3 regions of the Solibacillus sp. FSL R7-0668 genome follow, and region 3 is predicted to be linked to each of the others. Evidence: a T-box and tRNA genes for the amino acid it is inferred to sense, from the RefSeq annotation. Region 3 holds a T-box; the other regions hold tRNA genes.
The links. The T-box of region 3 lies ahead of pheS (phenylalanine--tRNA ligase subunit alpha). A T-box ahead of a tRNA ligase gene usually reads a tRNA of that ligase, here a tRNA-Phe.
Positions count from the first base shown of each region.

Region 1: it has a tRNA-Phe gene. The T-box ahead of pheS (phenylalanine--tRNA ligase subunit alpha) is inferred to sense a tRNA for this amino acid. The anticodon was not compared.
Region 2: it has a tRNA-Phe gene. The T-box ahead of pheS (phenylalanine--tRNA ligase subunit alpha) is inferred to sense a tRNA for this amino acid. The anticodon was not compared.

Region 1 is NZ_JBBOUU010000001.1:3,324,589-3,326,882, reverse strand. It holds rRNA gene MKX47_RS16665 (23S ribosomal RNA) at 1-282, shown strand, start outside; rRNA gene rrf (5S ribosomal RNA) at 397-512, shown strand; tRNA gene MKX47_RS16655 (tRNA-Asn) at 527-602, shown strand; tRNA gene MKX47_RS16650 (tRNA-Ser) at 613-704, shown strand; tRNA gene MKX47_RS16645 (tRNA-Glu) at 720-794, shown strand; tRNA gene MKX47_RS16640 (tRNA-Val) at 819-894, shown strand; tRNA gene MKX47_RS16635 (tRNA-Met) at 1,024-1,098, shown strand; tRNA gene MKX47_RS16630 (tRNA-Asp) at 1,102-1,177, shown strand; tRNA gene MKX47_RS16625 (tRNA-Phe) at 1,201-1,276, shown strand; tRNA gene MKX47_RS16620 (tRNA-Thr) at 1,285-1,360, shown strand; tRNA gene MKX47_RS16615 (tRNA-Tyr) at 1,367-1,450, shown strand; tRNA gene MKX47_RS16610 (tRNA-Trp) at 1,461-1,534, shown strand; tRNA gene MKX47_RS16605 (tRNA-His) at 1,562-1,637, shown strand; tRNA gene MKX47_RS16600 (tRNA-His) at 1,672-1,747, shown strand; tRNA gene MKX47_RS16595 (tRNA-Gln) at 1,756-1,830, shown strand; tRNA gene MKX47_RS16590 (tRNA-Gly) at 1,838-1,912, shown strand; tRNA gene MKX47_RS16585 (tRNA-Cys) at 1,919-1,992, shown strand; tRNA gene MKX47_RS16580 (tRNA-Leu) at 2,038-2,119, shown strand.
Region 2 is NZ_JBBOUU010000001.1:252,977-255,270, forward strand. It holds rRNA gene MKX47_RS01210 (23S ribosomal RNA) at 1-202, shown strand, start outside; rRNA gene rrf (5S ribosomal RNA) at 263-378, shown strand; tRNA gene MKX47_RS01220 (tRNA-Val) at 389-464, shown strand; tRNA gene MKX47_RS01225 (tRNA-Thr) at 475-550, shown strand; tRNA gene MKX47_RS01230 (tRNA-Lys) at 558-633, shown strand; tRNA gene MKX47_RS01235 (tRNA-Gly) at 680-754, shown strand; tRNA gene MKX47_RS01240 (tRNA-Leu) at 759-847, shown strand; tRNA gene MKX47_RS01245 (tRNA-Arg) at 875-951, shown strand; tRNA gene MKX47_RS01250 (tRNA-Pro) at 975-1,051, shown strand; tRNA gene MKX47_RS01255 (tRNA-Ala) at 1,059-1,134, shown strand; tRNA gene MKX47_RS01260 (tRNA-Ser) at 1,154-1,246, shown strand; tRNA gene MKX47_RS01265 (tRNA-Asp) at 1,277-1,352, shown strand; tRNA gene MKX47_RS01270 (tRNA-Phe) at 1,362-1,437, shown strand; tRNA gene MKX47_RS01275 (tRNA-Ile) at 1,444-1,520, shown strand; tRNA gene MKX47_RS01280 (tRNA-Asn) at 1,530-1,605, shown strand; tRNA gene MKX47_RS01285 (tRNA-Glu) at 1,608-1,679, shown strand; gene MKX47_RS01290 (S-layer homology domain-containing protein) at 1,972-2,294, opposite strand, start outside.
Region 3 is NZ_JBBOUU010000001.1:2,798,191-2,800,484, reverse strand. It holds gene qoxB (cytochrome aa3 quinol oxidase subunit I) at 1-23, shown strand, start outside; gene qoxC (cytochrome aa3 quinol oxidase subunit III) at 23-622, shown strand; gene qoxD (cytochrome aa3 quinol oxidase subunit IV) at 626-907, shown strand; T-box leader at 975-1,204, shown strand; gene pheS (phenylalanine--tRNA ligase subunit alpha) at 1,284-2,294, shown strand, end outside.

The DNA.
Region 1 (2,294 bases), 530 kb from region 3:
GTCGTGGGCGTAGGAAATTTGAGAGGAGCTGTCCTTAGTACGAGAGGACCGGGATGGACACACCGCTGGTGTACCAGTTGTCTTGCCAAAGGCATCGCTGGGTAGCTATGTGTGGACGGGATAAGTGCTGAAAGCATCTAAGCATGAAGCCCCCCTCAAGATGAGATTTCCCATTACGCAAGTAAGTAAGACCCCTGAAAGACGATCAGGTAGATAGGTTCGAGGTGGAAGTGTGGCGACACATGTAGCTGACGAATACTAATCGGTCGAGGACTTAACCACATGTTTACGAACATCAATGAAACGTTTATCCAGTTTTGAAAGAATGAAATTTATTAATAATACTTGACATATGAGTTTAGTATGATATAATAAAAAATGTCTTTTAATACATAGTCTAGTGATGATGGCAAAGAGGTCACACCTGTTCCCATACCGAACACAGAAGTTAAGCTCTTTAGCGCCGATGGTAGTTGGGGGTTTCCCCCTGTGAGAGTAGGACATCGCTAGGCGAATATATAATTATTCCGAAGTAGCTCAGTTGGTAGAGCATCCGGCTGTTAACCGGCAGGTCGCAGGTTCGAGTCCTGCCTTCGGAGCCATCTAAATCTTGGAGAGTTGTCCGAGTGGCCGAAGGAGCACGATTGGAAATCGTGTATGCGGGTAATACTGCATCAAGGGTTCAAATCCCTTACTCTCCGCCAGCCGTATTTTAAGATGGCCCGTTGGTCAAGTGGTTAAGACACCGCCCTTTCACGGCGGTAACACGGGTTCGAATCCCGTACGGGTCACCATCAATTAATTTTTATATCCAGCATGGAGGATTAGCTCAGCTGGGAGAGCACCTGCCTTACAAGCAGGGGGTCGGCGGTTCGAGCCCGTCATCCTCCACCATATTTTCATAGTATTATCGCGGGGTGGAGCAAATCGCTAAACGAAGATAGCGATTAGCAGCAGCTTCAAAGAAGTAGCTGCCAACTAAGTAGAACGTGATGGTACAATAAGAATAAGTAATACTATTATCGCGGGGTGGAGCAGTGGTAGCTCGTCGGGCTCATAACCCGAAGGTCGCAGGTTCAAGTCCTGTCCCCGCAACCAAATGGTCCCGTGGTGTAGCGGTTAACATGCCTGCCTGTCACGCAGGAGATCGCCGGTTCGATCCCGGTCGGGACCGCCATTTTTGAAAATTTATACATAAATGGGTTTGTAGCTCAGTTGGTAGAGCATTAGATTGAAGCTCTAAGTGTCGGCGGTTCGATTCCGTCCAAACCCACCATATTTTTTGCCGGTGTAGCTCAGTTGGTAGAGCAACTGACTTGTAATCAGTAGGTCGAGGGTTCGACTCCTTTCGCCGGCACCATTACTCGGTGGGGTAGCGAAGTGGCTAAACGCGGCGGACTGTAAATCCGCTCCTTAGGGTTCGGCGGTTCGAATCCGTCCCCCACCACCATCTATTTTTTAGGGGCATAGTTTAAAGGTAGAACTACGGTCTCCAAAACCGTCAGTGTGGGTTCGATTCCTACTGCCCCTGCCAAATTTAATATTTAAACTAAATACAATGGCGATTGTGGCGAAGTGGTTAACGCACCGGATTGTGGTTCCGGCACTCGAGGGTTCGATTCCCTTCAGTCGCCCCATTCATTTTTTTAGTTTATTATATATAATATAATGGCGATTGTGGCGAAGTGGTTAACGCACCGGATTGTGGTTCCGGCATTCGTGGGTTCGATTCCCATCAGTCGCCCCATAAAACGTTGGGGTATAGCCAAGCGGTAAGGCAACGGATTTTGATTCCGTCATGCCCTGGTTCGAATCCAGGTACCCCAGCCATTCATTTGCGGAAGTAGTTCAGTGGTAGAACACCACCTTGCCAAGGTGGGGGTCGCGAGTTCGAACCTCGTCTTCCGCTCCATAATATGGCGGCATAGCCAAGTGGTAAGGCACAGGTCTGCAACACCTTTACCACCGGTTCAAATCCGGTTGCCGCCTCCATATTTTTAATTGAATCGGTTAATCCGGTTTTTTTTTACCCTTTTTGCCGATATGGCGGAATTGGCAGACGCGCCGGACTCAAAATCCGGTTCCTTCTGGAGTGTCGGTTCGACCCCGACTATCGGTATTATTAGATTTTCTGTTGGGATAAGAATTTCTAGGAGGTTCACAAACATTGATATATCAATGTTTGTGAACCTTTTTCTGTTTTACTCGAAATCAAACTATTAATTCGAGTAAAACAGATATTTTCAAATTATTAGTTTGATTGATCTATAATAGAGAGGTATATAAATTAACAT
Region 2 (2,294 bases), 2.5 Mb from region 3:
TCTTGCCAAAGGCATCGCTGGGTAGCTATGTGTGGACGGGATAAGTGCTGAAAGCATCTAAGCATGAAGCCCCCCTCAAGATGAGATTTCCCATTACGCAAGTAAGTAAGACCCCTGAAAGACGATCAGGTAGATAGGTTCGAGGTGGAAGTGTGGCGACACATGTAGCTGACGAATACTAATCGGTCGAGGACTTAACCACATGTTTACGAACATCAATGAAACGTTTATCCAGTTTTGAAAGAATGATTCTTTCAAATAATCTAGTGATGATGGCAAAGAGGTCACACCCGTTCCCATACCGAACACGGAAGTTAAGCTCTTTAGCGCCGATGGTAGTTGGGGGTTTCCCCCTGTGAGAGTAGGACGTCGCTAGGTTATTTACCCAGGAGGATTAGCTCAGCTGGGAGAGCACCTGCCTTACAAGCAGGGGGTCGGCGGTTCGAGCCCGTCATCCTCCACCATATCTAAAATGCCGGTGTAGCTCAGTTGGTAGAGCAACTGACTTGTAATCAGTAGGTCGAGGGTTCGACTCCTTTCGCCGGCACCATTTTAGAGAGCCATTAGCTCAGTTGGTAGAGCATCTGACTTTTAATCAGAGGGTCGAAGGTTCGAGTCCTTCATGGCTCACCAGTTTTATAAATTTACATACTGTCAGAATATAAATTCTAAGCATTTTGCGGAAGTAGTTCAGTGGTAGAACACCACCTTGCCAAGGTGGGGGTCGCGAGTTCGAACCTCGTCTTCCGCTCCAAAATGCCGGGGTGGCGGAACTGGCAGACGCACAGGACTTAAAATCCTGCGGTGAGTGATCACCGTGCCGGTTCGATTCCGGCCCTCGGCACCATTTTAAAAATAACAACAAGTAGTTTTAGCGCCCGTAGCTCAATTGGATAGAGCGTTTGACTACGGATCAAAAGGTTATGGGTTCGACTCCTGTCGGGCGCGCCATATATATTTTTAAAATGACAGATCGGAATGTAGCTCAGCTTGGTAGAGCACTTGGTTTGGGACCAAGGGGTCGTAGGTTCGAATCCTGTCATTCCGACCATTATAATGGGGCCTTAGCTCAGCTGGGAGAGCGCCTGCCTTGCACGCAGGAGGTCAGCGGTTCGATCCCGCTAGGCTCCACCATATATTTTATTTTCCCTTTGGAGGTATACCCAAGTTCGGCTGAAGGGATCGGTCTTGAAAACCGACAGGCGGGTAACACCGCGCGGGGGTTCGAATCCCTCTACCTCCTCCATTTAATTTTATAAGTAGTAACTAATATGTTGGTCCCGTGGTGTAGCGGTTAACATGCCTGCCTGTCACGCAGGAGATCGCCGGTTCGATCCCGGTCGGGACCGCCATTTTTTTGTGGGTTTGTAGCTCAGTTGGTAGAGCATTAGATTGAAGCTCTAAGTGTCGGCGGTTCGATTCCGTCCAAACCCACCATAGTATGGGCCTATAGCTCAGCTGGTTAGAGCGCACGCCTGATAAGCGTGAGGTCGATGGTTCGAGTCCATTTAGGCCCACCATAGTATGTTTCCGAAGTAGCTCAGTTGGTAGAGCATCCGGCTGTTAATCGGCAGGTCGCAGGTTCGAGTCCTGCCTTCGGAGCCATTGGCCCGTTGGTCAAGCGGTTAAGACACCGCCCTTTCACGGCGGTAACACGGGTTCGAATCCCGTACGGGTCATACATTAAAAGAAAAACACATCGCTAATGCGATGTGTTTTTTTGATGTTAAGAAAATTAAAAATAGGTTCAAATTGAAATGATTATGTGATTTTTTGGTATTCGAAAATATGCGCGCTAATTCGCAAACAAAACCAAAAATTTACAAATATCCACAAACCAAGAGCAAGATAGTTCTAGCTCGCTCAATATACATAGAAACGGATAAGGTGCTAATGATCTGCACAGATTTATGCAAAAACACCAACACCTCGTTCACTTCATTCATCCTCTAAAAATAATTAAGAAAAAAGTTAGTTCGTTTCAAGTGTTAAGGTACCATTAAAGTTTGTCCCTTTATCACGACCACCTTCACAATAAAATTCAGTTGTTTTAATAGAATTTACCCCGACTTTTTCAAATTCAATGACACAGCGTGTGCCTTCAGATGTTTTGTTGAGGCGTGCTTTTTTATCTGAGACGATTGTTGCTACGCCTTCAACAGTACCCGAATTCCAACCATCGTATGTGTAATACATGACATTAAAGCTGGATTTGGAACTGTCCGTAATTGATAAGATACGGCCACGTGAATCGAGATCCCCCTTTCCATAGCTGTAGAAATAAGTGTATTCGC
Region 3 (2,294 bases):
CTAAAAAAGGAGGTGCGAAATAATGAGTAAAGTTAATAACAACGTTCCATTAGAGTACTCAACAGAGGAAAATAACCTGAAAATCTTTGGTTTCTGGGTGTTCCTAGGTGCGGAAATCATGTTATTCGGTACATTATTCGCATCATACTTTACACTTGTAGATCGTACAGGTAGTGGTCCTACTGGTGCAGAAATTTTCGAAATTACGCCAGTTTTAATTGAAACATTTGTATTATTAACATCAAGTTTCACAATTGGTTTAGCAATTCACGCAATGCGTCTTGGTAGTAAAAAAGCGACGATTAACTTCATGGTGATTACATTACTATTAGGTGCAGTATTCTTAAGTGTTGAAATTTACGAATTTTATCACTATGTACATGTTGGTGCTGGTTTAACAGTTAGTGCCTTCACATCTATTTTATTAACAACATTAGGAACACACGGACTTCACGTAACAATGGGTCTATTCTGGGGTGCACTTTTAGTTTATCAAATTGCTAAACGTGGTTTAAACTCAGTAACAGCTGGTAAAACATTCATATTCTCACTTTACTGGCATTTCCTAGACGTTGTTTGGATCTTCATCTTCAGTTTCATTTACCTGAAAGGAATGATGTAATTTATGGCTAAATTCTTTCCAATTGGCCAAATAATGGGCTTTGTGTCTTCACTAGTGTTAACTGTGATCGCCTTGCTTGTTTACTTTACAGAAATGTCATTCACTACAGGGATGATTGTTCTAGTAATCACAGCGTTTATTCAAGCGATTTTACAGTTTGCAATCTTCATGCACGCAGGTGAAACAAAAGATCGTTGGTCAATTTATTCAAACATTGCATACGGCTTAGGTTTAGTAATTATTACAGTTCTAGGTACACTTTTAATCCTTATTTGGGATATGTAATCAAACGAATTTCTTCAATTAGTTGAAAAATGCTTCAATATCGAGTAGACTAGTTGAAGAATAATTACTAAATGCTTTGACCGGGAAGAGTAGTTGTACAGGTTTTGTTTTAGGAAATGTGTGCCATTGACTGAAAGCATGCTAGCAAAACGTATAATGAAGTTCACCCCGCGAGCAGCGTCCGGGAGCCGATTTCGGTGAAAGGATTGCCGGCTGGAAACAGTCGTTAGCTCCAATGAAGTGATTGCATTTTGCAATAACTAGGGTGGTACCGCGAAACTCGTCCTCGTCCCTTTTTTGGGGGCGAGGTTTTTTTGTTTTCATAAATGTTAGACATTACACATTATGGAAAATGTTATAAAGGAGGAATTAATCAATGGAACAACAATTAAAGCAATTAGAGCAAGAAGCTTTAGCAAAAATTGAAGCTGCCGCTAATTTAAAAGCATTAAATGAAGTTCGTGTTGCGTATTTAGGTAAAAAAGGGCCAATCACGGACCTATTAAAAGGAATGGGGAAGCTTTCTGCTGAAGAGCGTCCGAAAATGGGGGCACTAGTGAATACAGTGCGCGAAAACGTAACAGCAGAGCTTGAGAAAAAGGTAGCCATTTTAGAAGAAGCAGCCATTATAGCACAGCTTGAAAGCGAATCAATTGACGTAACATTACCAGGCGCAAAAGTACGTGTCGGCAACCGTCATCCCTTAACACGCGTAATCGAAGAAATTGAAGACTTATTTTTAGGCATGGGCTACGAAATCGTAGAAGGGCCAGAAGTAGAAAAAGACTACTACAACTTCGAAGCGATGAACTTACCTAAAGGTCACCCAGCACGTGATATGCAGGATTCATTCTACATCTCTGAAGAAACATTATTACGTACACATACTTCACCAGTACAAGCACGTACAATGGAAGCCAAAAAAGGCGAGCCAATTCGTGTTATTTGCCCAGGTAAAGTATTCCGCCGTGATACAGACGATGCAACACACTCTCATCAATTCATGCAAATTGAAGGACTTGTTATTGGCGAAAACATTCGTATGTCTGACCTTAAAGGGACACTTGATGCACTAGCAAAGAAAATGTTCGGTGCAGAGCGTGAAATTCGCCTACGTCCATCCTTCTTCCCATTCACAGAGCCATCTGTAGAAGTAGACGTTTCTTGTCATAAATGCTCAGGTAAAGGCTGTAACGTATGTAAGCAAACGGGCTGGATTGAAATTTTAGGTGCTGGTATGGTTCACCCAAATGTTCTTGAAATGGCTGGTTATGATTCAACTAAGCTTTCTGGATTTGCGTTTGGTATCGGAGCAGAACGTATCGCAATGTTAAAATACGGTGTGGATGATATTCGTCATTTCTATACAAATGACACACGCTTCTTA